Regions from separate parts of the Enterococcus sp. JNUCC 77 genome, predicted to be linked through region 2. Evidence: riboswitches for the same ligand, from Rfam matches in the RefSeq annotation. Region 2 holds a riboswitch; the other holds the start of a gene.
What was found. Region 2 has a riboswitch for thiamine pyrophosphate ahead of thiM (hydroxyethylthiazole kinase). Riboswitches for the same ligand answer to the same signal wherever they lie in the genome.
Positions count from the first base shown of each region.

Region 1: linked by a shared signal. The riboswitch ahead of thiT (energy-coupled thiamine transporter ThiT) and the one ahead of thiM (hydroxyethylthiazole kinase) in region 2 are both predicted to bind thiamine pyrophosphate.

Region 1 is NZ_JBTHIG010000001.1:190,633-206,610, forward strand. It holds gene ACVWNY_RS00950 (HAD family hydrolase) at 166-942, shown strand; gene ACVWNY_RS00955 (TIGR00282 family metallophosphoesterase) at 1,058-1,852, shown strand; gene ACVWNY_RS00960 (YlbF family regulator) at 1,856-2,221, shown strand; gene mutS (DNA mismatch repair protein MutS) at 2,221-4,773, shown strand; gene mutL (DNA mismatch repair endonuclease MutL) at 4,791-6,755, shown strand; gene ACVWNY_RS00975 (Maf family protein) at 6,772-7,326, shown strand; gene msrB (peptide-methionine (R)-S-oxide reductase MsrB) at 7,388-7,816, shown strand; gene ruvA (Holliday junction branch migration protein RuvA) at 7,905-8,492, shown strand; gene ruvB (Holliday junction branch migration DNA helicase RuvB) at 8,511-9,512, shown strand; gene ACVWNY_RS00995 (TetR/AcrR family transcriptional regulator) at 9,525-10,103, shown strand; gene ACVWNY_RS01000 (2-hydroxyacid dehydrogenase family protein) at 10,130-11,098, opposite strand; gene ACVWNY_RS01005 (low molecular weight protein-tyrosine-phosphatase) at 11,165-11,626, shown strand; gene ACVWNY_RS01010 (SAM domain-containing protein) at 11,692-12,048, shown strand; TPP riboswitch at 12,111-12,209, shown strand; gene thiT (energy-coupled thiamine transporter ThiT) at 12,261-12,848, shown strand; gene ACVWNY_RS01020 (hypothetical protein) at 12,921-13,691, opposite strand; gene ACVWNY_RS01025 (class A sortase) at 13,960-14,676, shown strand; gene ACVWNY_RS01030 (patatin-like phospholipase family protein) at 14,749-15,978, shown strand, end outside.
Region 2 is NZ_JBTHIG010000001.1:1,170,471-1,186,448, reverse strand. It holds gene clpX (ATP-dependent Clp protease ATP-binding subunit ClpX) at 1-52, opposite strand, end outside; gene ACVWNY_RS05930 (GNAT family N-acetyltransferase) at 271-765, opposite strand; gene ACVWNY_RS05925 (MFS transporter) at 768-1,928, opposite strand; gene ACVWNY_RS05920 (DUF2142 domain-containing protein) at 2,007-3,452, opposite strand; gene ACVWNY_RS05915 (GH25 family lysozyme) at 3,559-4,872, opposite strand; gene ACVWNY_RS05910 (glucosyltransferase domain-containing protein) at 5,036-6,553, opposite strand; gene tig (trigger factor) at 6,656-7,939, opposite strand; gene ACVWNY_RS05900 (tetratricopeptide repeat protein) at 8,031-8,951, opposite strand; gene ACVWNY_RS05895 (hypothetical protein) at 8,969-9,253, opposite strand; gene glmS (glutamine--fructose-6-phosphate transaminase (isomerizing)) at 9,662-11,470, shown strand; gene thiD (bifunctional hydroxymethylpyrimidine kinase/phosphomethylpyrimidine kinase) at 11,510-12,337, opposite strand; gene thiE (thiamine phosphate synthase) at 12,327-12,995, opposite strand; gene thiM (hydroxyethylthiazole kinase) at 12,959-13,780, opposite strand; TPP riboswitch at 13,893-13,981, opposite strand; gene glmM (phosphoglucosamine mutase) at 14,032-15,387, opposite strand; gene ACVWNY_RS05865 (CdaR family protein) at 15,410-15,978, opposite strand, start outside.

The DNA.
Region 1 (15,978 bases), 980 kb from region 2:
CCAGTATAAGCGATTTTCTAGTGGAGAGTCAAGGATATTCTTTAAAAGAAACGGATTTATCGGGGGATAATAAAGATTGTTATGCAATATATTTTGCAATCTGCTTTAAAATTTCATACAATGGAAATTGCCTATCTAGGTAAATACATATAATGGGGAATAATGATGGAACGAAAATTAATCGCATTGGATATTGATGGTACGTTGTTAAATAGTCAAAAGGAACCGTTGAATAGTACATTAAAAGGAATTCGTGAATTAAGAAAAGCGGGACATTTAGTAACAATCGCAACAGGACGTTCTCGTTTATTAGCTAACGAAGTGATTCATCAACTGGCTTGTGGCAATTATGTTGTTTGCAATGGTTCGGCGGCCTTCTTAGAACATGAACAAGTCTATCAACATCTATTAGATCGTGAAGCTTTGACACGTTTGATTGATTACGCTAGTTCAAAACAAATTGATACGGTTTTATTTGGTTTAGATTCAGTGGGACGTGTGACAGATTACAACTTCCCTTTACTATCAGATGCGATGAAATCTTTTGGTGGACCGCTACCACCATTAGATCCAGATTTTTTAACTGAACATAATGTTTATCAAGGTTGTTTATACTTTGATGAATCAAGCGATGCCGAGTTTAAAGAAGCATTTCCAGAATTTAGATTCGTTCGTTGGCATAAAAATAGTGTGGATATTGTTCCTCGCGGAGGTTCTAAAGCAGAAACCATTTTAGCTTTAGCAAAAAAAGTTGGCATTGAACAAAAAAATGTGATTGCCTTTGGTGATGGTAACAATGACATTGAAATGCTACGGACAGCTGGTTTCGGTGTGGCGATGGGTAACGCTAGTGCAAACGTACAAGCGGCCGCGGATATTGTGACCGACACAAATGACCATGATGGTATTTGGAACGCATTAGTAGAGTTAGAATTAGTTTAAGTAAAGTAAGAGCAGCCGTTTGTTAATCACTCGGTTGCTTTTTTTGATTGCCTTTTATTTAAAAAGAAAAACCTTTATAATGGGGCAAGAAGTTAACTAGAGAAGAGGAAAAGATGTGCGTTTATTATTTATTGGCGATGTTGTAGGCTCTTTAGGTCGTAACACCATAACAGAATATTTACCACGGTTAAAAAAGAAATACCATCCGCAATTAACAATTGTCAATGGCGAAAATGCAGCTAGCGGTCGGGGGATTACTGAAAAAATTTATAAAAAGTTTTTACAAGATGGTGTCGACGTGGTGACTTTAGGCAATCATACTTGGGATAATCGCGATATTTTTGAATTTATTGGTGATGCAAAAAAAATGATTCGACCAGCAAACTTTCCAGCAGGAACGCCAGGTCAAGGAATTGTGTTTATTAAAATAAATGAATTAGAACTAGCGGTAATTAATTTGCAAGGTCGGGTATTCATGAACGATTTGGATGATCCTTTTAGAAAAGCCGATGAATTGGTGGCTGAAGCTCGCAAGCGGACAGAATACATTTTTATTGATTTTCATGGAGAAACGACTAGTGAGAAACAAGCGATGGGTTGGTATTTAGATGGGCAAGTTTCTGCCGTTGTTGGTACCCATACTCATGTCCAAACCAATGATGCCAGAATTTTACCAAAAGGAACGGCTTATTTAACGGATGTGGGTATGACTGGACCCTATGATGGTATTTTAGGAATGAAGCGTGGGCCGGTGATTGAGAAATTTATGACAGCTTTGCCAAAACGTTTTGAAGTAGTAGAAGAAGGCCGATTTGTTTTGTCCGGCTGTGTAATTGATTTAGATAAAGATGGTCGTGCTAAAAAAATTGAAAATATTTTAATTAATGAAGACCATTCGTTTAGGGAGTAAGCGATGAGTTTAGCAGATGAGCAAGCAGTAAATGAAGTTTTAGAACAGTTGACCAACCTTTTACAAGAAAATGAAATCATTCAAAACTACCAGCAAATAAAACAGCGAGTCGATCAAAATAAAAATTTACGAGCACTAGAAGACGCGATGGAAGCAGCTCAAAAAGAAGCGGTTCAGTTTGCTCATTATGGCAAACCAGAAGCCGAACAAGCAGCAATTAGACGAGCAGATGATTTGAAAAAACAGATTGATACGCATCCACAAGTAGTTGCTTATCGGGATGCTTTATATGAAGCCAATGATTTATTACAACATTTAACTACAATGATCCAAAAAGAAGTCAATGACGCAATGGAGGAGGAGCATTAATGCCTCAAAAAACTAAAAATACGCCGATGATGGAACAATATCTAGCCATCAAAGCCCAATATCCTGATGCCTTTTTATTTTATCGGCTGGGTGATTTTTACGAGCTTTTTTATCAAGATGCGATAGATGTGTCACAATTATTGGAATTAACTTTAACTAGTCGTAATCGTAACGCTGATGATCCAATTCCAATGTGCGGTGTTCCCCACCATTCAGCGGCAGGATACATAGATACTCTAGTCGAGCAAGGATATAAAGTCGCTATTTGCGAACAAATGGAAGATCCCAAAGAAGCCAAGGGCATGGTGAAACGGGAAGTTGTCCAATTAATAACTCCTGGAACCTTAATGGAAGGTAAAGGAATTGAAGCAAAGACCAATAATTTTCTAACGGCTTTAATTCAGAAAAAAGATAAATTTGGTTTTGCTTATGTAGACTTATCGACAGGTGAATTAAAAACTGCCCTACTAGCCGATAACGAGACAGTCATGAATGAAGCTACAGCTCTACAAACAAAAGAAATTGTCTTAGGCACTGAAATTGATGAAACCTTGAAGAAAAATTTGGCAGAACGATTGGGACTAGTTTTTTCTATTCAGGAAACGGTCGAAGATAATGCCGAGTTTAATTTTCTAACTGCAGATATTCAAGATGAATGGGAAAAAGAAGCTACGGGTATCTTACTGACTTATTTAGCCGTGACGCAAAAACGTAGCCTAGGTCACTTGCAAAAAGCTGAGGAATATCAGCCAGAACATTTCTTGAAATTGGATTATTTTTCTAAAACCAATTTGGAGTTAACACGTTCAATTCGAACTGGAAAAAAACAAGGCACTCTTTTATGGTTATTGGATGAAACCAAAACGGCTATGGGAGGACGATTATTAAAACAATGGATTGACCGTCCTTTGATTCAAAAACGTCAGATTGATGCTCGCCAAAAAATGGTGGCTTCTTTATTGAATGCATATTTTGAACGGATGGATTTATTAGAAGCCTTGACTAAAGTTTATGATTTAGAACGACTTGCAGGTCGAGTAGCTTTTGGTAGTGTTAATGGCCGCGATTTATTACAGCTAAAAACTTCTTTAGCCCAAGTTCCGCAAATTCGTGGATTATTAACAGGGATTAACCAAGGAGAATGGAATGACTTATTGGTTGATATGAATCCGATGGAAGAACTAGTGGATTTAATCAATCATGCCATTAATGAAGATGCACCACTGCAAATCACAGAAGGAAATGTGATTAAAGATGGTTTTAATCAGCAGCTAGATGAATATCGTGAAGCGATGAAAAATGGCAAAACTTGGCTGGCAGAATTAGAAGCCAAAGAGCGGGCAGAAACTGGCATTAAGAATCTAAAAGTTGGTTATAATCGTATTTTTGGTTACTATATTGAGATTACAAAATCTAATCTTGCTAATTTAGCAGAAGGTCGCTATGAGCGTAAACAAACCCTGGCCAATGCAGAACGGTTTATCACACCAGAACTAAAACGTCTGGAAACTTTGATTTTAGAAGCCGAAGAAAAATCGGTGACTTTAGAATACAATCTATTTTTAGGTGTCCGAGAAGAAGTAAAAAAAGAAATTACCCAATTACAAAAATTAGCAAAAAGTATCAGTGCCACCGATGTATTACAAAGCTTTGCGACTGTCAGTGAACGTTATCAATATGTTCAACCAGAAATGAAAGCTGCCAGTCACGAGTTGCAAATTATTGAAGGTCGTCATCCCGTCGTTGAGAAAGTCTTAGGACATCAAGAGTATATTCCTAACAGCGTTAAAATGAATAAAGACGAAATGATTTTATTAATCACTGGTCCAAATATGTCTGGGAAAAGTACGTATATGCGACAATTGGCGTTGACGGTTATTATGGCCCAAATGGGTTGTTTTGTTCCAGCGGAAAAAGCTGAACTGCCGATTTTTGATCAAATATTTACTCGGATCGGTGCCAGTGATGATTTAATTGCCGGTCAATCAACCTTTATGGTGGAAATGATGGAAGCCAATCAAGCATTACGCCATGCGACACCCAACAGCTTGATTTTATTTGATGAATTAGGTCGTGGAACAGCTACTTATGATGGGATGGCATTGGCGCAAGCAATCATCGAGTACATCCATAAAAATGTACAGGCAAAAACTTTATTTTCAACCCATTATCATGAATTAACTGTTTTAGAAGAAGCCTTGCCTCATTTAAAAAATATTCATGTAGGTGCAGTAGAACAAAATGGCGAGGTGGTCTTCCTGCATAAAATGATGGATGGTCCCGCTGATAAGAGTTATGGGATTCACGTAGCAAAAATTGCTGGAATGCCAACAGAACTATTGTCACGGGCAACCACTATTTTAACTATGCTAGAAGCTGATAGTCCGGTAGAAAAAATTGAAGAAACACCCGAAAATGAGCAATTATCTTTATTTAGCGAAGTTTCGACGGCTGAACTTAGTGTAGTGGATGCATTGAAAAAAGCAGATCTATTAAATATGACCCCTATCGATGCCTTTACTTTATTAATTGAGTTGCAAAAACGGATTTAAAAAATAGGAGGGTTTTCATGGCAAAAATTCAAGAACTCTCAGAACAACTAGCCAATCAAATCGCCGCCGGGGAAGTGGTGGAACGCCCAGCCTCAGTAGTAAAAGAATTAATTGAAAATGCGATTGATGCTGGAGCTACACAAATTGATTTGTTGTTGGAAGAAGCCGGATTGAAAAAAATTCAAATTACCGATAATGGTGAAGGTATTCCGCAAGAGGATGTAAAAAATGCCTTTAAACGTCATGCCACCAGTAAAATTCATAGTCGTGATGATTTGTTTCGAATTCGATCATTAGGTTTTCGCGGAGAAGCCTTACCTTCGATTGCTTCTGTTTCTGAATTAACCTTAGAAACAGCAACGGCAGATGAAACAGTGGGCTCGTATATCTTTTTACGAGGCGGTAAAATTGAAGAAGAACGTCCAACTGCTACGCGAACGGGTACCAAAATTACTGTGGAAAATTTGTTTTACAATACACCAGCCCGTTTGAAATACGTCAAAAGCTTACAAACAGAATTATCAAATATTGGTGATATTGTGAACCGGATGGCACTGAGTCATCCGCAAATTGCCTTTCGTTTAGTTCATGATGGTCATAAAATGTTGACGACAAGTGGTCAAGGAGATTTGAAACAGACAATTGCCGGTATTTATGGAGTAGCAACTGCAAAAAAAATGATCCCGATTAAAGCTGAAGATTTGGATTTTAAACTGAATGGTTATATTTCTTTACCAGAAGTCACGCGAGCAAGCCGCAATTATTTGTCGGTCATGATTAATGGTCGCTACATTAAAAATTTCCTATTAAATAAAGCGATTGTCAGTGGTTATCAATCTAAATTAATGGTGGGCCGTTTTCCGATTGCCGTGATTGAAATTGAGATGGATCCGCTGTTAGTGGATGTCAATGTGCACCCAACAAAACAAGAAGTTCGTTTGTCAAAAGAAACAGAACTAACAGCACTGATCATTCAAAGCATCGCGGAAGCTTTACGAGAGATTAATTTAATCCCTGATGTGGCAGAAAATGCGACCTTTAAACGAAAAGTCGAACAAATTCAAACGGAACAAATAAACTTGCCGCTGGAAAAACCGAGTGAAAAAAAGAAAAGCGATCTTAGTTTTGATCCGACTACCGGCATTTTTTATGTGGAGCAGGAACAACCGAAAGTCACTGTTGAAGAAACAACGACAATTGCACCAGAAAAAACGCCAGTCTTTGAAACAACAGATGAACCGGTACCAGTAAATGAGTCAACTGATTTTTCTGAAGCTGAGATTGAAGTGGAAGAAAATTTTGAGCATCCTGAATTTGATTTAAGTACAGCGGCTGGTGAAAAATTAGTCGAACAAGCAATGACAAAATTAGATAAAGAAGTACCAACTGAACGTTTTCCGATGTTAGAGTATTTTGGTCAGATGCATGGTACCTATTTATTTGCACAAAGTCGGGATGGGTTATACATTGTCGATCAGCATGCAGCACAAGAACGAATCAAGTATGAATACTTCCGTGAAGAAATAGGTGATGTCAGCAATGATTTACAAGAATTATTGGTTCCGTTTGTTTTAGATTATCCTAACAGTGATGCAATTAAATTAAAGGAACAGTTGGAATTATTACAAGATGTTGGAATTTATTTGGAAGAATTTGGCGCTAATAGTTTTATTGTGCGAGCACATCCCACTTGGTATCCTGCCGGACAAGAAGAAAGTATTATTCGTGAGATGATCGATATGTTGCTGATTACTGGTAGTGTCAGTGTAAAAAAATTCCGTGAAGCAACAGCGATTATGATGAGCTGTAAACGTTCAATTAAAGCCAATCACCATCTAAATCCAGAACAAGCGCGAGTTCTATTAAGAGATTTAGCAGAATGTGAAAATCCTTTTAATTGTCCCCACGGTCGTCCAGTGTTGATTCATTTTAGTAATACAGATATGGAGCATATGTTTAAACGAATTCAAGATCCCCATTAAAAAGGATGGAAAACTTATGATTATTTTAGCTTCACAGTCTCCACGTCGCCAAGAATTATTACGTTGGCTAGTTTCGGATTTTTCAGTTCAACCAGCGGATATCGATGAAGACGTTAAAGATTTATACGGACCAAAAGAATATGTCATGAAGATGGCGCAAGAAAAAGCAGCCGCAATTGCTGCTGAGCATCCCGAAGATTTAGTAATTGCTTGTGATACAGTTGTGGTGGCGGACGACATTATTTTGGGTAAGCCGAAAGATCGAATTGATACTTATAAAATGTTGAAAATGTTAAGTAATCGCAGTCATTTAGTTTATACTTCAGTAATTTTACGTCAAGGTGAACAAATGGCTGAAAAATTAACGCAAGCCGAGGTGAAGTTTTTCCCTTTAACGGATGGAGAAATATATCGTTATTTAGACACGGATGACTATATTGATAAAGCTGGGGGCTATGGCATTCAACATGAAGCTGGCGTGTTCGTTGAAAAAATTACTGGCGATTATTATGCGATTGTCGGTTTTCCGGTCGGTGAAGTAAATCAAATGTTAAAAAATTTTGAGGTCTAAGCAAATAACTCGATTTTTTTTAAAAAAGGATTATGATTGGTGTCACTAAGGAGGGATTGCAATGAATAAAGATGAATTAAAGAAAAATTTGTCAGATATCGAATACGCAGTGACTCAAGAAAGTGCGACTGAACAACCATTTACTGGTAAATACGATGATTTTTATCAAAAAGGCATTTACGTAGATGTCGTTAGTGGTGAGGCCTTGTTTTCTTCCAGTGATAAATATGATGCTGGTTGTGGCTGGCCAGCCTTTTCAAAACCAATTGAAAAACGCGGTGTCAAAGAAAAAGCTGATTTCTCTCATGGTATGCACCGAGTAGAAGTCCGCAGTAAAGATGCTGATTCGCATTTAGGGCATGTCTTCAATGATGGTCCCCAAGATCAAGGCGGATTACGTTACTGCATTAATTCCGCAGCCTTACGTTTCATTCCATTGGAGGAAATGGAAAAAGCCGGTTACGGAGAATATAAAGATATCGTCAAATAATGAAAGCTGTGGCTGCGGTCACAGCTTTTTTCTTTTCATGATTTTTTGTGCTAGAATAATGAGAACATATGTGCAGAAAGGAATAGTCATGTACGAATATATTACGGGAAAATTAACTGCAATTACACCAAGCTATGTTGTAATAGAGGTCAATGGTTTAGGCTATCTCATTTATTTAGCCAATCCTTATCGCTATACCGGTAAGCTAGAACAAGTGGTGACGATTTATTTACAACAAATTGTGCGGGAAGATGCGCAATTATTATATGGATTTGAAGATTTAGCAGAAAAACAATTATTTTTACGGTTAGTTTCCGTTTCTGGCATTGGACCGAAAAGTGCGCTAGCTATTTTAGCAAATGATGATCAGCAAGGATTAATTGGCGCTGTCGAAGCAGGGGATATTACTTATTTAACTAAATTCCCCGGCGTCGGTAAAAAAACTGCCAATCAAATTGTGTTAGATTTAAAAGGCAAATTAGCTGAATTATTAAATGATAGCCAACTGTTTATGAAAATGACTGGCAATGATTTGGAAGAAGCGATGGAAGCTCTGGCCGCTTTAGGTTATTCTGCCAAAGAAATCGGCAAAGTCCAAAAAGTCTTAGAGAAAGAAGAACTTTCTGGCACAGACGAGTACTTGCGACAAGCATTGAAATTAATGATGAAAAAATAATTGTCAGGAGGATCAGTAGTGGAAGAAGAACGGATCGTTTCCCCAGAGCTAGAAACTGGTGATAAAAGTCTGGAAAAATCTTTGCGTCCGCAGTATTTGGCGCAATATATCGGCCAAGATAAAGTCAAACAAGAATTAAGTATTTATATTGAAGCAGCTAAAAATCGTGAAGAAGCATTAGATCATGTTTTATTATATGGACCTCCTGGTTTAGGTAAAACGACTATGGCGATGGTGATTGCCAATGAGATGGGCGTACAAATCCGTTCAACTAGTGGACCTGCGATTGAGCGTCCAGGGGATTTAGTAGCGGTTTTAAATGAATTGGAACCTGGAGATGTTTTATTTATTGATGAAATTCATCGGCTACCTCGCATTGCAGAAGAAACATTATATTCAGCTATGGAAGATTATTATGTAGACATCATGGTAGGGCAAGGTCCGACGGCACATCCAGTGCATTTTCCTTTACCGCCATTCACATTAGTAGGGGCTACGACGCGAGCAGGTATGTTATCTGCACCCTTACGAGATCGTTTTGGGATTATCAGTCACATGGAATATTATCAGGAAAGTGATTTGCGGGAAATCGTTTTACGTTCAGCTGATATTTTTCAAACGGAAATTGTTGATACCGGTGCGGTGGAAATTGCCCGTCGCTCACGGGGAACTCCCCGAATTGCCAATCGTTTGTTGAAAAGAATTCGGGATTACGCAGAGGTTCAGTCAGATAGTGTTATTGATCAAGAAATTGCTGATCAGGCGTTGCAATTACTACAAGTGGATAAAGCTGGTTTAAATTTAGTTGATCAAAAATTATTGAAAACGATGATTGAACTTTATCATGGTGGTCCAGTGGGATTAAGTACGATTGCTGTAAATATTGGTGAAGAACGAGAAACGGTAGAAGATATGTACGAGCCTTTCTTAATTCAAAAGGGTTTTATCAAACGGACTCCTCGTGGTCGAGTAGCGACTGAACTTGCCTATCAGCATTTTAACTATCCTTATCCCAACTAAGCAGGTGAATGGATGATTGAAGGAAAAAAGACCAAAGATAAATTAGCACAAGCATTACTTACACTGATCGAAAAAAAAGATTTTGCAAAAATTTCGATTTCAGATATTACACAAGCGACGGGATTAAATCGACAAACCTTTTATTATCATTTCAAAGATAAAGAGGATTTATTGCATTATAGCTATTTTGTGACAGGGTTAAATTATTTACAAGCGGATGATTTATCTTTAGACAACTGGGAAGAGGCCGTTTTAAAGATGTTGCGAACAATGGAAAAGTATCAAACTTTTTATTTTAAAACTGTTACTAGTGATTCTGAGGTATTGGTTCGAGAATTTACCGCTTTGACTCAAGGATTATTTGTCCGTTTGTTTGAAGACGTCGATCATGAAGCCCAATTGAGTGCAGCTGATAAAGATTTTTATTCGCGTTTTCTAGCATACGGTTGTGGGGGCATCTTAGTTGATTGGTTATTGAAAAAGGTTCAGGCGACACCGATGGAAATTGCCGCCCAGCTTTTTCGTTTCGCCAAAGATATTGAATTTTTTGCTTATCGATTGTATCAATCAGAGACAGAAAAAAGTGATTAAGATAGTCCTAATCACTTTTTTGGCAATTATTTTACGTCATTGACGACATATTTAATGGGTTGATTATTTAAAGCACCTAGGGCATTTTGAACCACAATTTCTGCCATGGCATCACGGGCTTCAAAGCTGGCATTGCCGATGTGAGGAGTCAAAATGACATTTTTAAAATCCTTTAAAGCTTCGGTAACTTTTGGTTCAAATTCAAAAACGTCTAAGGCAGCACCGGCGATTTCATTTTGTTTAAGTGCCTCCACTAAGGCTACTTCATCAACGATGGGCCCGCGGGCTGCGTTAATCAAAAAGGCAGAATTTTTCATTTTCGCAAAAGTAGCTTGGTTGAATAAATGTTGTGTTTGATCAGTCAACGGTGCGTGGATTGAAATAATATCTGCTTGTTCAATCACTTCAGATTGACTGACGTAACGGGCGTGTAATTTTTGTTCAAGCGCATCAGTTAATGGATGGCGTTGGGTATAAATAATGTTCATGCCAAAAGCCAGCATTTTTTCAGCTAAAGCTTGTCCAATTTGTCCCATACCAATGATGCCTAAAGTTTTCCCAGCTAATTCATGACCGCGGAAAAATAAAGGTGCCCAACCAGAAAAACCTTCGTGCCGCATCAAGTCATCACCTTCGACAATTCTACGGGATAAAGCGATAATTAAACCAGCAGCTAACTCAGAAGTGGCGTTAGTAGAAACTAGCGGTGTATTGGTGACGTAAATATTTTTTGTGGCAGAATAAGCACTGTCAATATTATTAAATCCAGCCCCGTAGTTAGCAATTAGTTTTAGATGGGGTGCCGCGTCAATCACTTCTTGATCAACAGTAGTTGAAAGTGGCGTAATCAAAACTTGAATATCAGCTACATTTTCTAGTAATTCTTTTTTTGAAATTAAACCGTCACCTTGAAAAACTCGATAGTCAACTTTGGCTTGATCGAGGACTTGATAGCCGGCGACTGGGATTTCTGCAGAAATAAAAATTTGACTCATGAAAAGGACCTCGCTTTGATTGAATTGCTTTCATGATAGCACGAAATAAAAAAATGGAGGAAAGATATGCAAGAGATATTATTTGTTTGTATGGGAAATATTTGTCGTTCACCAATGGCCGAAGCGATTTTTCGTGATGCTTTTGTGAAAGAAAGACAGCAAGCTGATTTTTTAGTTGATTCTGCTGCCACCAGTTCTTGGGAAGTAGGAAATCCCCCGCATCGTGGGACACAAAAAATATTAAAACAACACAATATTTCAACTAAAGGGATTGTGGCTCGTCAGATAAAACTAACTGATTTTGATCGCTTTGATTATATTATTGCAATGGATAACGAAAATTTATCTGATTTAAAGGAAATGGCGCCAGCTGATAGTAAAGCTGAAATTTTATTATATTTAGATATTTTGCCAGAAAAACAAGGCCAAAGCATTCCAGACCCATGGTACACTGGTGATTTTGAGGAGACATACGGATTGATTACGGCAGGTTTAAAGCCTTGGTTAAGTTTTTTTAATCAGGCTTAGAAATCTTGAAAAAAAATAAGTATCCATGTTAAAATAATCGTAACTTTTTAGAGGAGGTTAACTAGATGAAAAAATCCGAAAAAGAAAATTTTTTCAAAAAACTTTCTGCCACTCCGTTGCGTTTTATTTCAGATTTTGTCAATGACACTGCGGAAAAGAAGCAGGCAGCTGAAGCAACTTCGACGATTTTTCGTCAGTTACAGTTAGCGTCTCTGCAGAAAAGCTATGTGATTTTACAAATTGAAGCACCTAAAAAGAATAAAAAATTTAGAACTGTTTCTGGCTGGCTGCCAAGCCATGTTAGAGGAGAAACTTTTATGTTAAAAACTACTGATCAGCAATTATTAATGTTGAATTTAGCAGATGTAAAAAAAGTGACAACTCGTTTAGACAGTGATGATCAAAAAACTTTTTCCCGTTAATTGTAAAAATATTGGTGAAATTTTCAACTTATGTTACAATGAATTTGTCAAAATAGAATAATACTTTCGCAAAGGGGAGCCTTCGGGCTGAGATTGAGTCTACTCTAAACCCTAGAACCTGTTTCGGTAATTCGAACGTAGGAATTGTGAAGAAGTAATAGCTGTTGCTTCTCCTTTGTGAGCTGTATGTTCAAAAAAGGAGGAGTTTTTTTATGCATGAAAGAACTAGAATTATGATGGAAGCTACAATTTTTGCCGCATTATCACTATTATTGTCGATGGTACCAACCAACATTGGTAGTAGCTTAACGGTTTCGTTAGGAATGATTCCATTAACTATTTTCGCTTTACGAAGAGGCTTGAAGGCTGGCTTAATCGCAGCATTCATTTGGGGGATTTTACATTTTCCAATGGGGAATGTTTTTTTCTTAAGCGTACCGCAAGTCTTGATTGAATATCCGATTGCCTTTACTTTTGCAGGCTTTGCGGGACTTTTTTCAGACTCTTTAAAACAGTCTTTAATTGCTGAAGATAGTCGTGGCGTAACAAGAAGTGTCATTTTAGGAAGTTTTGCTGGAAGTTTTGCCCGTTTCTTTTGGCATTTTATTGCCGGTGTTGTCTTTTGGGGCAGCTATGCTGTTTGGGGTATGGGACCAGTACTATTTTCTTTCGTCACTAACGGGATCAATTTTATTGCCACAGGAACGGTTACTAGCATCGTCATTGTCATCATTGCCAAAAAAACACCACAATTATTTTTACCAAAGTCTGCAGCTAAATTAGAAAAAACTACTAATTAATTGGAAAAACGCCATCAGATGGCGTTTTTTTGCTGCAAAAAAACAATCCAGAAATATTTTTCCAGATTGTTTTTAGTGGAATGAAAAGGCTAAATCATCATCTTCAACCTCTAAATGCCAGATTTTTTTATTTAAATCATAAGTTAATTCAGCTACTTTTTGTTCTTTCCGTAAGTTGATTTGACTACGGCGCCAGCCTTTTTCATCTGATAAGTAAATCGGAATGTGGAATTGTTGGTTTTCAACTGGCTCTTGCGGAATATTAAAAATTGCTCCTTCTTGAAAGAAAGGATAAAGTTGTTTTAAAATTTCGCCATCCAATTTTGCAACTTGTGGACCACGAGCAAAAAGTGTTCTACGAAAATTGTTTTTTTCTAAAACGATCTTACTAAGCTTGTTGGCCAAAATCCGATAGAACTCATCTAAATAGCGATAATAAACCCGCATTGTATCGTTACCAAAATTAAAATAGACAAAGTTATTTTGAAGTTTGTAAAAAAAAGGTGAATGTAAGTGGGTCTTCATATGACCAAAATACAACAACTCAGAAATCTCTAAAGGAGATAATTCTTTTAGCAATGCTGGATCAGTGAAATCAATCCATTTTGCTGCACTGGGACTATTCAATTGACGGATACTAAAAAAATTGCTGACAGCATTAGTACCGTTAATAATTTTTAACCCGGTGTGAGAATCAAATTCGCCGGCGCTTGCTGCAGGATTTAACAGTAATAGATGTTCCGGCTGGTGGACGATCCCTTCAACAAAATCTTGTGGTGAGAGCCCTTTAGAAAAAACAGCATTACTGGTTGTATCAATATATACAAATAACATTTCAGCCACACTCTTCACGCTTCCTTTTTCTTTCGTTAATTTTATTTTACCTCATGCATCAAAAAAAAGCTTGTAACTTTTATTTTAAAATTACATTACAAATATATTTAAATTAGAGAAAAAAGAGCTGAATCCGTGTGAATTAATTAGTGAAATTCTTACTTGTTTTGAAAAGATAACGATGATATTTTCATAAAACATCGCTTTCATTTTAAGTCGTAGACTATAGGACAACTTGAAAAAATATGTTATGATTAAATCGAAATGAGGTGGGAAAATGACGAAAACTAAGAAGAAAAAGCGAAATTGGCTATTAAATAGCTTTTTAGTTTTATTATTTATTGTTGGATTGGCTTTGATTTTTAATAATCAAATCAAAGATTTTTTAATTCAATTAAACGGGGATCGTTATGGTATTTCCAACCTCGATGAAGACCAACTAAGAAAAAATGAAAATGCTAATGCGTCTTTTGACTTTGATGCGGTTGAACCTGCTAGTACAGAAGCTGTTTTGCGGGCGCAGCTAAGTAATAAACGTTTGCCGGTAATTGGTGGTATCGCCGTACCCAACGTTGGAATAAGTTTGCCAATCTTCAAAGGTTTATCTAATGAAGCGCTGCTTTATGGCGCGGGAACGCTGGCCGAAGATCAAAAAATGGGAAAAGGCAATTATGTGTTAGCCAGTCACCGGGCTTCGCGGAAGGATTTATTGTTTACTCCGTTGGAAAATGTTGAAGCCGGAAATATCGTTTATATTACTGATTTAAAAAAGATTTATACATATAAGGTGAGTCTGAAAGTACGAGTTCAGCCAACTCAAGTAGAGTACATCGAGACAACACCTGGCAAGAAACAAATTACTTTGATTACTTGTGGTGAGATGAATGGTGTCACTCGAATTATTGTTCAAGGGGATTTAAAGAAAACCACTCCAATAAAAAAAGCTACCAAAAAAATGAAGCGAGCATTTGAAATGGAACAAAAAACTTTCTAAAAAAATTGGAAATTTAGCCCAACTAAATTTCTGATTTTTTTTGCTATAATTAACTAAAAAAGGAGGAGAAAAATGAAGCAGGTATTTGGTTCGCAATTAATAATGGCTGGCTTTTCTGAAGCAAAACTACTTTTACCTTTTTTTTCTTCTCATCAAAAAGGCCGGGAAGCTTTTTCAGTCGCAGTGAAACAAGAGAAGGCCTTTGCTATTAATAAAGATCTTTGGCTAGTGGTAAAACAAACTGCTCAAAGCTGGAAAATTGAAAATATTTTAATTTTAGCCAATCTCAATCTTAGTGAGGGGTTGCAACAGATTGAACAAGCTGCTCGCAGACAGTTTATTTCAAAAATTTCATTGGAACTAGCAGAAGAGATCGTTGTGACAGATTTACTGCAAAACTATAATTATACTTTTGTTAATGGGAGCTATCAAAAAGAACTGTTTGATAAAACGGCTTTAGTTTTGGGGGGCGGTGGTGCCCGAGGAGCCTATCAAATAGGTGTTTGGCAAGCGTTGTTGGAAAAAAGAATCAAGTTTGATTTTATTGTGGGAACGTCAGTTGGTGCCTTGAACGGCGCGTTGATTGCGCAAGGGGATTTTTCAGCAGCACAAAAATTATGGCAACAAATTTCTACTCAGCAAGTCCTAGAGTTAGCCTTTGAAAAAGCGGAAGAGATTGATTATGCGACTCAAAGAAAACAAATTCAGCAATTGGTGAGTGCGTCATTGGAACAACGAGGGATCTCAACAGCACCTTTAAAAGAACTGTTGGAAAAATTCTTAGCCAAGGGACCATTGAAATGTCCTGTTTATGTTGTGACAACCAAACTTCCGCAGTTTAAAGAAACAATCGTCAATTTGTTAGATAAACCACAGCAAGAAATTCAGTGGATGCTGGCTTCTTCTAGTTTTTTTCCAGTCATGGCTATAACGGAAATTGACGGCAATAAATATATTGATGGTGGCTATCGTAATAATCTTCCGCAGGATGTGGCAGTTTCTTTAGGTGCTACAAGGCTTATTAGTATCGATGTAAAAGGCCCAGGATTTAACAAACGTCCGGTTTTTTCAAAAGAGATTGTCGATGTCAGTTTGAAAAGTCATTGGAATTTAGGTGATTTTTTAATCTTCCAAAAAAATACGGCACAAAAGAATTTGCAACTAGGCTATTTAGAAGCAAAACGAAGCTTAGGTGATTTTAAAGGCCGACGTTATTGTTTTACTTTAGAAACAGACTTTGTAAAAGCTAGTCGCGACTTTTTGAAAAAAGCCAAGCAGCAATTGCCAATTGTTTCTCTGAAT
Region 2 (15,978 bases):
TTCCGCAAAAAGAACAGCGGACCGTTTCACCCGAGTCAGTACTTTCATACATGGCCTTCACCTCTTGATTCGATTACTACAAATAATCTTTGCAGTCTTTCACTATCATAACATAAAGGTGCTAAAAGACAATCATTGCTGATTCTATTTACTCTTTTATTAAGAAAAAAATCAAAAGATTATTATTTTAGTAGAATATTTTTTTCGATCCGTTAAAGCTCACTTTTATTCAGAAAAAACTACTTTCAATTTAATCTTAAAATTAATATTTCATAATTCTTTTTCTAATAGATAACGATTGTTTGATTCTCCTATTAAGTGAAATCCACAAGACAATAAAACATTTCTTGAAGCTATATTTGATGGATCAATTTCAGCTGTAATTCGTTTTGCATTCTTTAAACGTAAAATTTTTTCTATCAAACAAAGAATCATTTTTTTACCGTAGCCTTTTCCTAAAAAAGCAGGATCTCCAATCAAATAATCAATACCATAAGTTCCATCTAAACAGATGTCCGCAAAATCTTCACCATGACTATCACTAGCTTTGTAATATAGGCAAAATCCAAAAGGTTGATTATCCCAAAAAACAATCAAGTGAGTAAGCCAATTAAACTGCTCTTCTCTTTGCCTAAGTTCCATTAACCAATCGTCAATCGATACATTTAGTTCTGGTATTTCATACCATTTTTTCACGTGTTCGTAATTTAACCACTCTTCTATCATTACTAAATCTTCATTTTCAACTAATTTAAAAGATATCATTTTTATTTTAAACTCCTTTTTCTGCAAAAAAACCAGCTTAGAATTGTTAATACCGCAAACAAGAATGTAAAACTTAAAAAAGGCTGATTAATTGCTTTTGATCCGGTAATCAAAGCAATCAACTTTAGGAAATAAGGTGCCGACGATCCCCCTAAATTACATCCGACTAATGCAACTGACATACAGAGTGTCTCTGAACCTGATCGACAAACTTCTGAAACCAAATGAAACATTAAAGAAATCAATAGTGGATATGCCGCACCTGCTAAAACTGCACCAACAGTAATAACCATTAAACTATTGGCACTATAGACTAAAAAATGAGCCATGGTCATCATAATTAAACCAAGTGACGCTGTGAAGTAACGAATTGAGATAAAAATACGACCAAAAAAAACACCTAAAATCATTCCCGCTACAGTCATCAATGTCTGTACCCGACTCGCATCAACCATATTCCCAAAGTTAAAACTAGTGACAATACCCGAAATGCGAATAATAATAGCCGTTTGAGCACCTACAATAACAACTAAAAAAACAGCAATCAAAATCACGTAAAAATTGACTGATTGCTTTCTATTATCAATTTCAACATCTGAATCTTTTTTCTTATTATCAGGATAGGAAAACATAAATAGTAACAAAATCGGCAAAGCCAATAAATAAATTAAAAAGACACTTTGCCAATTGAATAAAATTAATTGACCAGCCAAAAAAGTTAAAATGGCTTGCCCACCACTTTCAAATGCGCTACGTAGCCCCATTAGATAGGCACTTTCTTTTCCTTTGAAGTTGATTGAGATTAGACTGACAGCTAAAGAATTAATCAGACCAAGACCCACACCTAAAATAATTCGCGAAAGGAAAACGGCAGAGAAATCATTTAGAAAAAAAGGTAACACTCCCGCCACTAAAACTAGACTTAGTCCCAAAATGACAGTCACTTTTTCACCAATTTTGTTGGAAATAAAACTGCTTAGTAAGACCATAATCATCACTGAAAAAGATGGTACAGTAGTCATCAGTTCAATTGATGAAGCAGAGATATGATCAAAATAACCTTCAATCGCGGGGATCGCTGGGGAAATGGATAAAGACGAAACCAGTATCAGAGAAACTGATAGGATTCCTATTTTCAGTAAAAAGTTTTTCTTTGTTACCATCTACACAACCAACTTCCATTTTAAACTTTTTATATTTCAATTATAACCAAAAAAAGGCAGCCAAAGCCACCTAACTTTTTAAAAACCATATCTTACCGCTAAGATTCGTAAAACTGCTAGCCACAGTATCACTAAAATACTACCAATAACAATCAAAATTTTATTTTGGGCTACATTTATCGTTCCTTCTTTTGTTGAAAAAAGTGGAATAAATACAAAACTTATCGGAATAAAATAGCGCCCCTGTACCCCTTGAATAGCTTTTTTAGTATCTACTGGGTTCCAGATTTGATATAAAGCAAAGAAAGTTAAGAGTGTAAACAAAATTAACGCTACTCCTAGAACAAGCTTTTTAGGCCATCTAAAAAATATTGCTTTTTGATTAGGTAAGAAGGCTGAAACTATCAATAAACTATAATACAGGATTGCCCAATGCCAACCAATAGGTGTGTTCAACCACCCAAAATTACCCATGTAGGATAGTAAAATATAATTACCTTTATTTCCGAAAATAAAATTTTTGATTAAATTGTTAAAGAAAATACCTGGATTACTTAAAAAATGACGTAATTGTAGATTAGGATTAGCAAAATCCCGATAAAGAATCTGTTGATCCACCATCAAAGAATTCCATAAAAGATAAAGCCCTATAGATAAGGCAAGAATAACACTTCCCCAAACAACTTTACGGCGGATATTCATATCTTTGTTAGGTATTAAAAAGAATAACAAACCTAATACTATATTCGTTGGTTTCATAGTGACAGCAATAATTAATAGTAGACCTGCTATCATGATTTTTTTTGATGAAAGCCTATTAGACGATTCTTCTATTTCTTCTGTCAATTGCTTTTTGGCTGCCAATCTTAAAACATAAGCTGAAAATAAAAGCGCAACGCCATTTGTTAAACCATCTCCTGAAGTGGATGCAGCAAGAAAAATAGCCAATGGATTTAATCCAATTATTGCCGCTGCCCATTTAGAAAAAGGAAACAGACTAATTGCAATTGCTATCAAGACAATATAGCATACTAAATTAAATGCCCTTGCCAAATAATATTGCGCTAAAGGAGAAGTGTTAAGTACTTTTCCAAAAAGAATCCCCAATGTTTGAGGAATGAAATTAATAATCGAATAATTTGTTATACCACCTGTTGGTAAAAAAACTTTACCTGAGGAAGGATAATTGTCTTCCTCAGCTTTCTGGTAATCAAATTTATTTTCCGGATAATTTCCTACCGTGAAAGATAGTTTAACAATTTTTTCTACTCCTTTTGAGGCATAAAAACCAAATTCATTCCACGACTTGGCATTTTCATTCTCAACATTATTTTTATTATAAATTACTGGAACCACTTCGCCTCGGGAAAGCGCATCAGCTTTTAAATAATGGCCCAATTCATCTGGTGCCTGTAAAGGAGGAATGAATTTCACAAAAGAACCTCCGAAAATGATTGAGAAAAGAATGAATACGAAAACAGCTATATGAACATTTTTTATTTTCTTTGCGATTTGTCCTAACATAATTAATCGCTCCTTTAGAATCTTTAAATAATAAAAAGATTATACTAGTTTTTATAACACCAACAAATGAAAAACCACCAGCTGAAAACTGATGGTTTACTATTTTTTAATTACCGTACCAACCGATACCTTCATAATTCCAGCCATTTGAAACTAAGTGGTCACGTTCATTTGTATCTAATGTATAATGATGGGCTCCTGCTTTGGCGTTTTTATTATACAGACGATGTAAAGCAGTTTCTCCACCAGAGCGCCAAGAAATCCCTTCATCTTTCCATCCTTGAGCAACTAAATTGTCACGTTCAGCCGCAGACTTTGTATAATGATGATCTCCAGCGTTAGCATTATACAAACGGTACACATTCTCACCTTCATTCGGTGCATTCCAGCCGCGGCCTTCATAATTCCAGCCAGCTAGAATTAAGGAGTTTCTTTCTGCGCCGTTTGAAGTATAGAAATGTTCACCACTGTTAGTATTATACATTCTATACATTGCTGTTGTGCCTTCAGGGCTCTCAAGATCAAGAGGCATACTGTAATCACCAATATAATCTGCAGAAATGTCGAATCTACCGGAAACGTTGGGGAAACCTAATTGAGAAGACCATTGCCATGCACCATATTGCGTATAATAATTTGTTGTAGTCAGAGTGTAAGGATACGCAGCTACCCAAATATTTTTCTCACCAATACTTTGACCATTCACACGTCCAGAAGTTAGCCAGTATAAGCCAATATAATGTTTGGTATTGTTAAAGCCTAACTGTTTTAAGCGGTTAGCAAAAGCAATTGAATTGGCCGTATGGTCTCCTTTACCGGCAATATTGGGTTCTTCCATATCATTAATCATTACAGTGCTCTTATCTAAACCTAATTCATTTGCAAATTGCGCATAATAATCTGCTTCTGCGGCAGCAGCAGCATCACTTGTGAACCAGCTATAGTGGTAAGTTGATACAAGTAAACCAGCTGCTTTGGCATTATCAATCTGTGATTTTGCATATGGATTACGATAAGAAGTCGCTTCAGTTAACTTGACAGTTACGCCTGTTACACCGTAAGCCATCATAGAACGATATTGATCCACTGAAATTGTTCCATTATGTGAAGAAACATCAATAAAACTTTTTGATGGTGTATTATTATCAGTCGCAGCAACCGATGGTAAAGTTGCTCGAGTCGTAGCTGAAAGAACTTGTGGAAGCAAATCAGATCGTCCGCTTGGCGCCATGTAAAGACTGCCATCTTCACCAATCAATGAAGCTGGGTTTACTGATTCTTGATTATCTTGATCCTGTTCAGCTGATGCTGTAACAGAATTATTTTCTTCAGATGTACTTACTTCTTCAGCCAAAGCTGGTGAAGCAATGTTTAAAGCCATCATTGACATTAAACTTAAACCTATCCATTTTTTTTTCATTATAATCTCCTTTGGTAAACATTTTAACCTAGTCTCAGTTTACCAAAAAAGACTAATGAAATGAACAAAACTATTTATCTTTATTTTTACAATTTGGTTACATCACTATTTATAACAAAAAAAATCAAAATCCAATGAAGTATCTGGATTTTGATTTTTTTAGTTAACTTACTCGAACCATAATAATATCGCCTTCGATTTTCACTGAATCCTCTTCAGGAAAGACCCCCATATCATTAAAGTCAGGTAAAATTTCTTGATATTCTTCCTCTGAAACTCTTTTAATTGGCGTTCCTGTGATATCAAAGAAGTTTGCTACGCGATGACTCACACCAACGGGACTGTTCACATCCCAATTATAAAAACTATGACCTAATACATCTCCCATCATTAATCCTCTAGAGATAGGAAATTGTTTTTGTCCAAAAATTGCTAGTTTGTAATCTAAATAACTCCCTTTGATATCTAGAGTATTAATTTTACTTCTAAGTTGTTGATTAAACCTTGACGCTTCAGTATAAATGATATTTTCTTGATTCGCCAAATAAGCCGATTGCTTCATTTGCTTAAATGAAATTATGACAATGATAATTGCTACTATAGTTTTTACATATTTTAAATTCAGTTTATTATAAATATAAAAATAGACATAGCCAACAGCCAATGGATAATATGGTACTAGAGATCGGATAGGGCCAATTGATCCAAAGATAAAGATACTTGAATGAATGGCGAAATATAATGAACTTAACAATAAGAATAACCAGATCCGATTTTTCTTAGCAAAAAATAAAGCTAAGTAAGATACGATTACAACTAAGACCATTAGCTTACCAAAATAAATTGATTGCGCACCACTGTAAAGAGAATAAGTATTATTAATAATACTTGAAAAAATTTCTGAAACTGGCAATTTCCCCCATAAAATAACTGACTCTACATAAGGATTTTTTTGAGTGCCTAATAAAAATAAAGTAAGATTATACATCAGTTGATTCATAATAAATATGACTAAAAAAGACCCTATATATGAGGCAATTAATAATAAACCGTCTTTTAGAGAAATTCTTTTTTCAGAACTATCCACTATTGCGATAATCATAATAATTGTAACAACTACAAACGTAATCCAATTAGATGGATACACTGAAAAAGCACACACACCTAGAATAATATTAATTGCCAAAAATAGTTTCTTTTTCTCTGACATAAATAAGTAGAAAAAATAAACAGATAATATGACACATAGATTTGATAAAGCTACTTCAAAACTTTGCAAAATAAAATTATACTGTTCCAATAAAATAGCCGATGAAACAAATGTTGCGGGAATAATCCAACTTCCTTTTTGACGGCTTTGATATATGCGATCCAAGATGTAAGAAAATAAAATTGACATAAGTCCCAATATTAAATAAGTTAAAATATTAATTAAAAACACATTAATCGTATAACCTGAAATAAAACGTTTCAAAAAATAAAGTCCGTATCGACCCATTTCTGCCCATTGTATGAACCCATTCATAGGTGCCAACAACATAAACTCTTCCGTATCAATTGAAAAATTATAATAAAATATTTTCGCTCCAAAAGACACCAATATCACTAAGTATGTAAGTAAAATTAGCGCTTTATTGTTTTTCCCAAAAGCTTTTAAACGACCCAACTCACTTAGTATCATTTGTTTCCCCCTTAATTATCAATCTGTTCCCTTACATAAAAACAAACAAGTAGTGCATAATAACTGCTCACACTACTTGCTTATTTTTCTTTTAATTAAGAATTATTTTTCAACAGCAGACTCTGTTACTAATTCAACTGCTTTTTTAATTTTAATATCATGTTCTAACATATCTTCAGTTAAAACATTGCGGATTTGATCTTCAGGCATTTGGTACATTTCAGCTAAAGATTTAATTTCTTCATCAAGTTCGCTTTGTTCAACTGTGAAGTTTTCGGCAGCAACAATAGCTTCCATTACTAAGTTTGTTTTCACACGGTTTTCAGCTTCTGCTTCAAATTGTGTGTGTAAATCTGCTTCAGTTGAACCAGTTAGTTGATAATACATTTCTGGAGAAATACCTTGACGTTGCATGTTGTTAAGAAACTCGTCCATTGAACGGTGAACTTCATCGTGAACCATCACGTATGGCAATTCAACGATTTCAGCATTTTCGACAGCTGCTTTAATGGCAGCTTCTTCTTTTGCTTCTTTCGCAGCAGCAGCTTTTTGTTCTGTTAATTCTTCACGATATTTTGTTTTTAATTCGTCTAATGAATTAACTTCTTCATCAACGTCTTTAGCAAAATCATCATCTAGTTCAGGTAATTCTTTGCCTTTTACTTCATGAACAGTTACTTTGAAGACTGCTTCTTTACCAGCTAAGTCTTCTGATTGATAATCTTCTGGGAAAGTAACAGTTACGTCTAGGCTATCATCAGCTTTGTGACCTACTAATTGTTCTTCAAAGCCTGGGATAAATGAACCAGAACCTAATTCAAGACTATAGTTTTCACCTTTCCCGCCATCAAACGCTTCTTCACCAACAAAACCTTCAAAGTCAATGACTACAGTGTCGCCATTTTCAGCAGCGGCATCTTCTTTAATCACTAATTCAGCTTGTGCTTCTTGTTCACGTTTGATACGTGCGTCCACATCATCTTCTGTTACTTCTGTTTCTTGTTTTGGTACTTCTAAGCTTTTGTATTCGCCAAGTTTTACTTCAGGTTTGACAGTTACAGTCGCTTTAATTACCCAATCTTGTCCTTTTTCCATGCTATCCACATCGATATTAGGTTGTGAAACTGGTTCAACACCAGACTCTTTGATTGCTGCTTCATAAGCTACAGGTAAAATATCATTTAACGCATCTTCATAAAGTGCTTCTTCACCATACATTTGGTTGAACATTTGACGAGAAACTTTTCCTTTACGGAAGCCCGGTACGTTTAGATTTTTTTTGACTTTATTAAAAGCATTTGTTAATCCTTTTTCAATTTCTGGTCTCGCGATTGAAAAAGTTACTACACCTTCATTGGTGCCAGTTTTTTCGAAATTTACAGTCACTTGATTTCCCTCCGAATATTAAAATTTGCATACTTGTTAAGTTTACACTACTGAATAAAAATTGTAAATATAAAGCTTAGTTCTCAACTCTTTAACTCTGATAAAAGCTTTGCCATTTTTTTAATTTTTCTCGTATTTTTTTGATTTCTGAGTCATCATTTTTATCTGACGATAAATAGCTGTTTACCCATTCGGCAGTGTCTGAATAAAACACCTGTAAAGGATAAAGTAATGCTTGCTCCACATAAACTTCCTCAATTAAATTTTGTAGCAGGTATGGATCTTGATGCTCCAATTTCTCAGCTAAGCTCGCAATAATATCATTCATTAACTGATCTCTCAGATCAGTACCAATTGTTTTTGGATTTAATTCTATTATTTGATCATTCAAATCGAGATAATCAAAGACTTGATCAACTTCATTTTTCGACAATTCTTCGAATAAATAATTTCTAGCCAACAAAGTAACTTTATCCTCAGATAAAATTTGTTTGCCTAGTTCGATTAAATCAGCCAAAGATAAGTTCTCGCTTTTCTTTATTGTTTCTATTTGAACAAGTACCGGAGCCTTTAATTCTTCCAGCAATTCATCCAAGCTGTATAGTTGATCATCAGTACATTCTTCTGGAAACATTTGAGCTTGCTCATCTATTACATAAGAAAAGTCATTGACTTGCTCTTTAGTAATCAATTGCTGCTTATATCCCTGCCAGACCCAAGCTCGGGCTTTTTCAAATTGATAATTTAATAGTAACAACTGTAAAAAATACTCAAAGCGCTGATAATCAATCAAATAATTATCTAACATTTCCTCTGCATATTGGATGGCAAGTTCAATATTACCTTTTTGAGATGAAATCGTCGATAACATAAAATTTACTAACGGATCTTTATTTATTTTATAAGCCTTTTCAAAAGATGAGAATGCTTGATTCATATCACTATTTTCTAAAGCCAAGTGTCCAGCTTTACAATAAAATTCAAAATTTTTAGGAAATTGTATTTCTGACAACCTACCCTCTCCTTTCATTAATATAAATTCCGAATGATTAAAACTTTTTCAATTGGCCCCTTGGCATTCATTTTTTCAGCTTTTTCTACTAACGAGTGTCCCGTAAAAACTTCATGATTTAAAGGATCTTCTATCTCAAAAATTTTTGTTTCTTCTATACTTAAAGCATTTGGTGAAATTTCTTGTATGCTATCCCAGCCAGTATCTAAAAAAATTTTTGTTTCATCATTTATGCCATCTTTATTTTCTAATTCCGCCAAAAATTTTTTTAGCTCTCCAATGGTTAAATTTTCAATTTCCATGACAACCTCCTATTGATTGATTCATTTTATTTTAACTGATTCCATCGAATAATTGGAGATTTTTCTCTTAAATTTAGTTAATACCTGACATAATTTGGAAAGTTCTTTCACAATCTCATCTATACCAATTAAAAAATAATCAAAATAAGTATTTGACACTTTTATGATTATAGTTTATATTTATCAATGTTTCCGGCAGCAATGAATTAAATCTTTATTAGATAGACCAATAAGATAGCGCCAGGCCTTTACAAGGTGACGAGGAAGAAGCTTATCGAAAGATTCGGCGGATGGCTTCAGGGTTGCTAAGCTCTACAAAATGCGATAAAAACTTTTTAACAGGAAAAGAACAAAGACGCATTTAATTAGCTCGGAAACATATATTGTGATGAAAGTAGGAAAAACATTATGTGTGGAATCGTAGGAATCGTAGGAAATAACAACGCAACTAAAATTTTAGAAAACGGCTTAGAAAAATTAGAATATCGTGGCTATGACTCGGCAGGCATTTTCGTCGCTGATGAGGCAAACGATTATTTAGTAAAATCTCGCGGACGTATTGCTGATTTAGAAGCAAAAATTGGAGAAGACGTTCAAGGTAATATCGGAATTGGGCATACTCGCTGGGCAACACATGGTGAACCAACAGAGTTAAATGCCCATCCTCATACTTCTCAGAGTGGACGTTTTGTCTTGGTTCACAATGGTGTAATTGAAAATTATGATGATTTAAAAGCAAATTTTTTAGCTGAAGACACTTTTTATGGAGAAACAGATACTGAAATTGCTGTTCATCTAGTGGAATACTTTGTTGAACAAGGATTAACTACAAAAGCAGCCTTCCAAAAAGCCTTAAAAGAAATTCATGGTTCCTATGCTTTTGGTTTAGTCGATAAAAATGACCGGGAAACAATATATGTCGCAAAAAATAAAAGTCCTTTACTAATCGGTTTAGCAGATGGTTTTAATGTGGTATGTTCCGATGCAATGGCAATGTTAGAACAGACCAATCAGTTTTTAGAAATCAACGATGGTGAAATGGTCATTGTAACCAAAGATGCTGTATCAATTGAAGATTACGCAGGCAATCAAATTGCACGGGAACCTTATACTGCAAAAATCGATTTAGCAGATATGGAAAAAGGAACTTACCCTTATTACATGTTAAAAGAAATTGATGAACAACCTGCAACAATGCGTCGAATGATTGGTGAATATACTGATGAAAATGGTCAAGTCGTGGTAGAACAAGATTTATTAGATAGTCTACTAGCAAGTGACCGGATTTATATTGTTGCGGCTGGTACAAGTAACAACGCCGGTCATGCCAGCAAACAAGTCATTGAACAATTAACTCGTATCCCGGTAGAAGTTCATTTATCTAGCGAGTTTGGCTACAATATGCCACTACTTTCAGAACGACCTTTCTTCATTTACTTAACACAAAGTGGTGAAACTGCTGATAGTCGTCAAGTTTTAGTTAAAACAAATGAATTAGGTTATCCTTCTCTAACAGTGACCAATGTTCCTGGCTCAACTTTATCACGTGAAGCTGATTACACGATGCTTTTACACGCAGGACCTGAAATTGCTGTTGCTTCAACTAAAGCGTATACCGCTCAAATCGCAGCATTAACTATCTTATCTAAAGCGTTAGGTGAAGCAAAAGAAATTGCTGAAGCACAAGATTTTGATTTGGTGCAAGAATTAGGAATTGCAGCCAATGGTATGGATGTTATGATTTCTGAAAAAGCTATGATTCAAGAAATCGCAGCTGATTACTTAGCTACGACGCGCAATGCTTTTTATATTGGTCGCGCTGAGGATTATTATGTTTCGATGGAAGTTGCTTTAAAACTAAAAGAAATTTCTTATATCCAAGCAGAAGGATTTGCAGCCGGTGAATTAAAACATGGGACAATTGCCTTAGTTGAAGAAGGAACACCGGTTATGGGAATTATTACTGATCCGATAACTGCTCCACATACGCGTGGCAATCTGCGAGAAGTTGAAAGTCGCGGTGCGCACACCTTAGTTATTGTCTCTGAGGAATTAAGTAAATCAGGTGATCAAATTATTTTGCCAGTGGTTCACCCATTATTACGTCCGCTAGTATCAGTTATTCCTGGACAATTAATTGCTTATTACGCAACCTTAGAACGAGGACTTGATGTTGACAAGCCTCGAAACCTTGCTAAGTCAGTAACAGTTGAATAAAATTACAAGCAGCCGACAAAATAAAATGTCGGCTGCTTTTTAAATGTCAGTTAGTATTTGAATTTCTTGACTTAATTTTGCCCAATGATTAGTGGGTCCGTGACCATGTCCAACAAGTATTTGCTGTTCAATTGCGCCATGAATAAAAGCTTTACCAATTTTTATTGCTTCCATTAAATCAGTTCCCTTAGCTAATTCTGCAGCAACACAAGCTGAAAATGTATCTCCCGTACCGTGTGTTCTGATCGTATCAATTCGTGGACTAGTTAGCCAAAACGATTGTCCATCAGCTAATAAGATATAATCAGCCGCTTCACTATTTTGACTATGACCGCCTTTAATAATAACGTTTTGAGCACCGATTTTTTGAATCTTTCTAGCAGCCTGTTTTATTTCTCGATTGGTCACAATTTTTTGTCCAATCATTACCTCAGCTTCTGGTAAATTTGGGGTAACTACTGTGGCAATCGGAATTAAATTTTCTATGATAGTTCCTACCGCTTCGTCTGTAAGTAATGGATGACCTCCTTTAGCAATCATCACAGGATCAACAATTAACGGACCAAAATCTACTTTTTTTAATTGCTTTACTACAGTTAACACTCTTTCTGTATCTCCCAGCATACCTGTTTTCGCTGCGGTTATCTTGAAATCAGCAGCCAAAGATTGAAATTGTTCTTCGATAAATACACTAGGAATCAACATACTATCTTGAACACCATAAGTATTTTGTGCTGTTAACGCAACAATAATGGACATACCAAATGTCTTTCTTGCTTGAAAGGTTTTCAAATCTGCCTGAATACCGGCACCGCCACCTGAATCTGACCCAGCAATCGTTACTACTTGAGGGGTACTATTTTCCATTTACCTGCTCCTTATTATCTTTAAATTTATTTTTCAATGCTAAAACTTTCGCTTCAATATTTGGACTTTGCATAATTTCACTGACAATGGCTACACCATTAATTTTTGAACCTGACAATTCTTCTAAATTATTTTCTTTTATCCCTCCGATTGCTACAACAGGAAGCTGTGTGCATCCAGTGATCTCTTTTAAAGTATTGATTGCAACCAATGAGGTGTCCTTTGTTTCTGTTGGAAAGATTGCTCCAACACCAAAATAATCAGCACCTGCATCCTCAGCTTCAGTAGCAGCTTCCAAGCTCTTAACAGAGACACCTAAAATTTTATCTCCAATCAATTGCCGACAAATTTCTACGGGCATTTCATCATCGCCAATATGTAAACCCGCCGCATCAACGGCCAAGCAAATATCTAGGCGATCATTTATGATTAATGGAATTTTGTAGTGATCAGTAATTTGCTTAACTTTTAGGGCACGCTGATAAAAGTCACGCGTGCTTAATTCTTTTTCTCTTAACTGCAGCAAAGTAACTCCACTTTTACAAGCTTGCTCAATTATTCTAAAAAAATCCTTTTCTGTTAAACCAGATGAATCTGTTACTAAATATATGGAATAATCTATCAATTTAATACCTCTCCTTTTATTTTTTCCCACCATTTGCTATCTTCAGATAATAAAGAAAGTTGATTCAATGTTTCTTGACGAAAATTTGCAAGTCCTTGTGTCTTTTGTTTAGCAACTTCTCCAGCAAGATTAAAATAAGTAATTGCCGTTACACTTGCTTTTACTGGTGATAGCCCTTCTCCTAATAATGCACAACATAAAGCTCCAACAATATCGCCAGTTCCAGTAAAACAGTCCAATTCAGCTACACCGTTACTCAATAGAAAACAAGTTCCATTTTGGCATACTAAGTCTTTTTCACCAGTAGCAAAGAAAACTGTCTCAGGGTATTTATCAGTCAATTTTATCATCCCATTTTGCAGTTCCTTTAAACTTTCTAACGTTTGTTCGCTTACATTTACATCAACCCCTCTTGCTTCGGAGCCTAATTCACACAAACTACGCATTTCTGAAATATTTCCTTTAACAACTGTCGGTTGATTTTTTAATAATCTTTTCGTGATTTCAATTCTTAATGGACTAGCAGCCGCCCCTACCAAATCAACAACAATCGGTACATCAATTTCATGAGCATATTCAGCTGCTAATATTATGTTTAGCTCACGAGTTGGTGAAATATGTCCTAGATTTAACAATAAGCCATCACTAACGTTTAAAAACGATTTAAATTCTCGTGGATCATCTGCCATAATCGGTTTTGCGCCAACATATAATAATGCGTTAGCCACCGACTCACAAGTAACCTCATTGGTGATGCATTGAATTAATGGTGCTGATGTTAAAGGAAAAGCTGATTCGACAAATTTTGTAACTTTCAAATTAAATTCCTCCTTTTTTTATTATTATTTAGAAAAAAACTCTCTTTGCAGTTGATAAAGACAAAGAGAGTTTTACAAAAAAATCCCAATCAAAAAATGATTGGGATTGGTTTTGCTATCATTGACATTTCCCTGCACCAGTACTAACTGTCTCAGGTTCAATGGGTATTATCTCAGCCTAGGGCACCCCAAATGTTTCTATTCAATTGTAAAAAATTCTAACATAGCCTTATAAAAATAACTAGTATTTTTTAATCTAAGCCTATTTCCGCACGAACAACTGCCGCAATTTTTTCAACATAATACTCAACTTTTTCAGTCGTTGGCGCTTCTGCCATGATTCTTAATAAAGGTTCGGTACCAGAAGGACGCACTAAAATACGTCCATCTCCATTCATCTCAGCCTCTGTTTCATCGATGACTGTTTTGATTGCTGGAACGTCCATCGCACCGTATTTATCCTTCACTCGAATATTTACTAGTTTTTGCGGATAAATCGTAACTTCATCAGCCAATTCAGACAATTTTTTATCAGACTGTTTCATGATATTCAACAATTGGATCCCTGTTAACATACCATCACCTGTTGTGTTGTAATCTAGAAATAAGACATGGCCTGATTGCTCTCCACCTAGGTTGTAATCATTTTTACGCATTTCTTCAACTACATAGCGATCGCCAACATCAGTAATCACATCTTTCAAACCTAAAGCCTCGATAGCTTTATGGAAACCAAGATTGCTCATAACAGTTGTTACTACAGTATCTTTTTTCAAGCGTTTTCTTTCGGATAAGTATTTGGCACAAATATACATGATTTGATCGCCATCAATAACCCGACCTTTTTCATCCACTGCAATTACTCGATCGCCATCTCCATCAAAAGCTAGACCGACATCAGCTTCTTTTTCTAAAACGAATTCAGCTAATTTTTCTGGATGAGTTGAGCCAACACCATCATTAATATTTAATCCGTTTGGTGAAGTACCCATAGTATAAAAATCAGTTTCTAAATCAGCGAACAAACGGTTAACACTAGTTGAAGTTGCGCCATTTGCAGCATCAATACAAACTGTGATACCTGATAAATCATTTGGTACCGTTTGGACCAAAAATTGAGAATATTTTAATAAACCTTCATGGAATTCATCTAATGTTCCCAAGCCTTCTGCAGAAGGGCGTGGTAATAAATCTTCCTTTGCATCTAGGAGTGCTTCAATTTCAGCCTCCTGATCATCGACTAATTTAAAACCGTCTCCCCCAAAGAATTTAATACCATTGTCTTCGGCAGGATTATGAGAAGCCGAGATCATGACACCAGCTGATGCCTTTTGTGTTCTTGTTAAGTAAGCCACACCTGGAGTAGAAATAACACCTAATTGAAATACTTCAATTCCTACAGATAGTAAACCTGATATTAAAGCCATCTCTAATAATTGACCAGAAATTCTAGTATCTCTACCAACTAAAACTCTCGGTCTGCCTTCTCTTTCTTCATGCTGACTCAAAACGTACCCACCGCAACGTCCTAATTTAAAAGCTAACTCTGGCGTTAGCTCCTTATTAGCGATACCGCGTACCCCATCTGTTCCAAAATATTTTCCCATAATAACCTAAATTCCTCTCTTTTCAATTTGATGATTGGACCGTTTGAGATTGACTCGTTTCGGTACCAGTTTGGTTGCCTGAATCAGATGATTCTGGCTGCTGCTGATTTGGATCTTCATTTTGAACACTGGAAGAGCTCCCCGCGTTCTCTTCTGTATTATCACTAGATTCCGTATTTCGATTTATCGTAATTTGAACACTGACGCTTTTAGGTGAAACACTAAAGCCATCAGTTGGAATATCAACCATTTTCGTTGTATCGTGATCTAAACCATCAATGTTTATTGGCACACCAATTCTAGTCACATTTTCGACTGAGGATTCAGCACCAGTAATGTTGGCCGTCGACCGAGTTAATTGAATATTATAACCATCAATGCCATCTGGTCGCGTACCTTCCTCAATCGGATATAAATCAACTGATTTAGTTATTTGTGCCATATCATATGTGACGCTAACCGTTTGAGGATTTGATTCAATGGGTAAAACTTCACCATTTACATTCAAGGCTTGTACCTGCGCTTCTACTTTATCTCCATCATTTGTTAATTGGCTACCATCAACAGAAGCGACAACACGATCAATCTCTT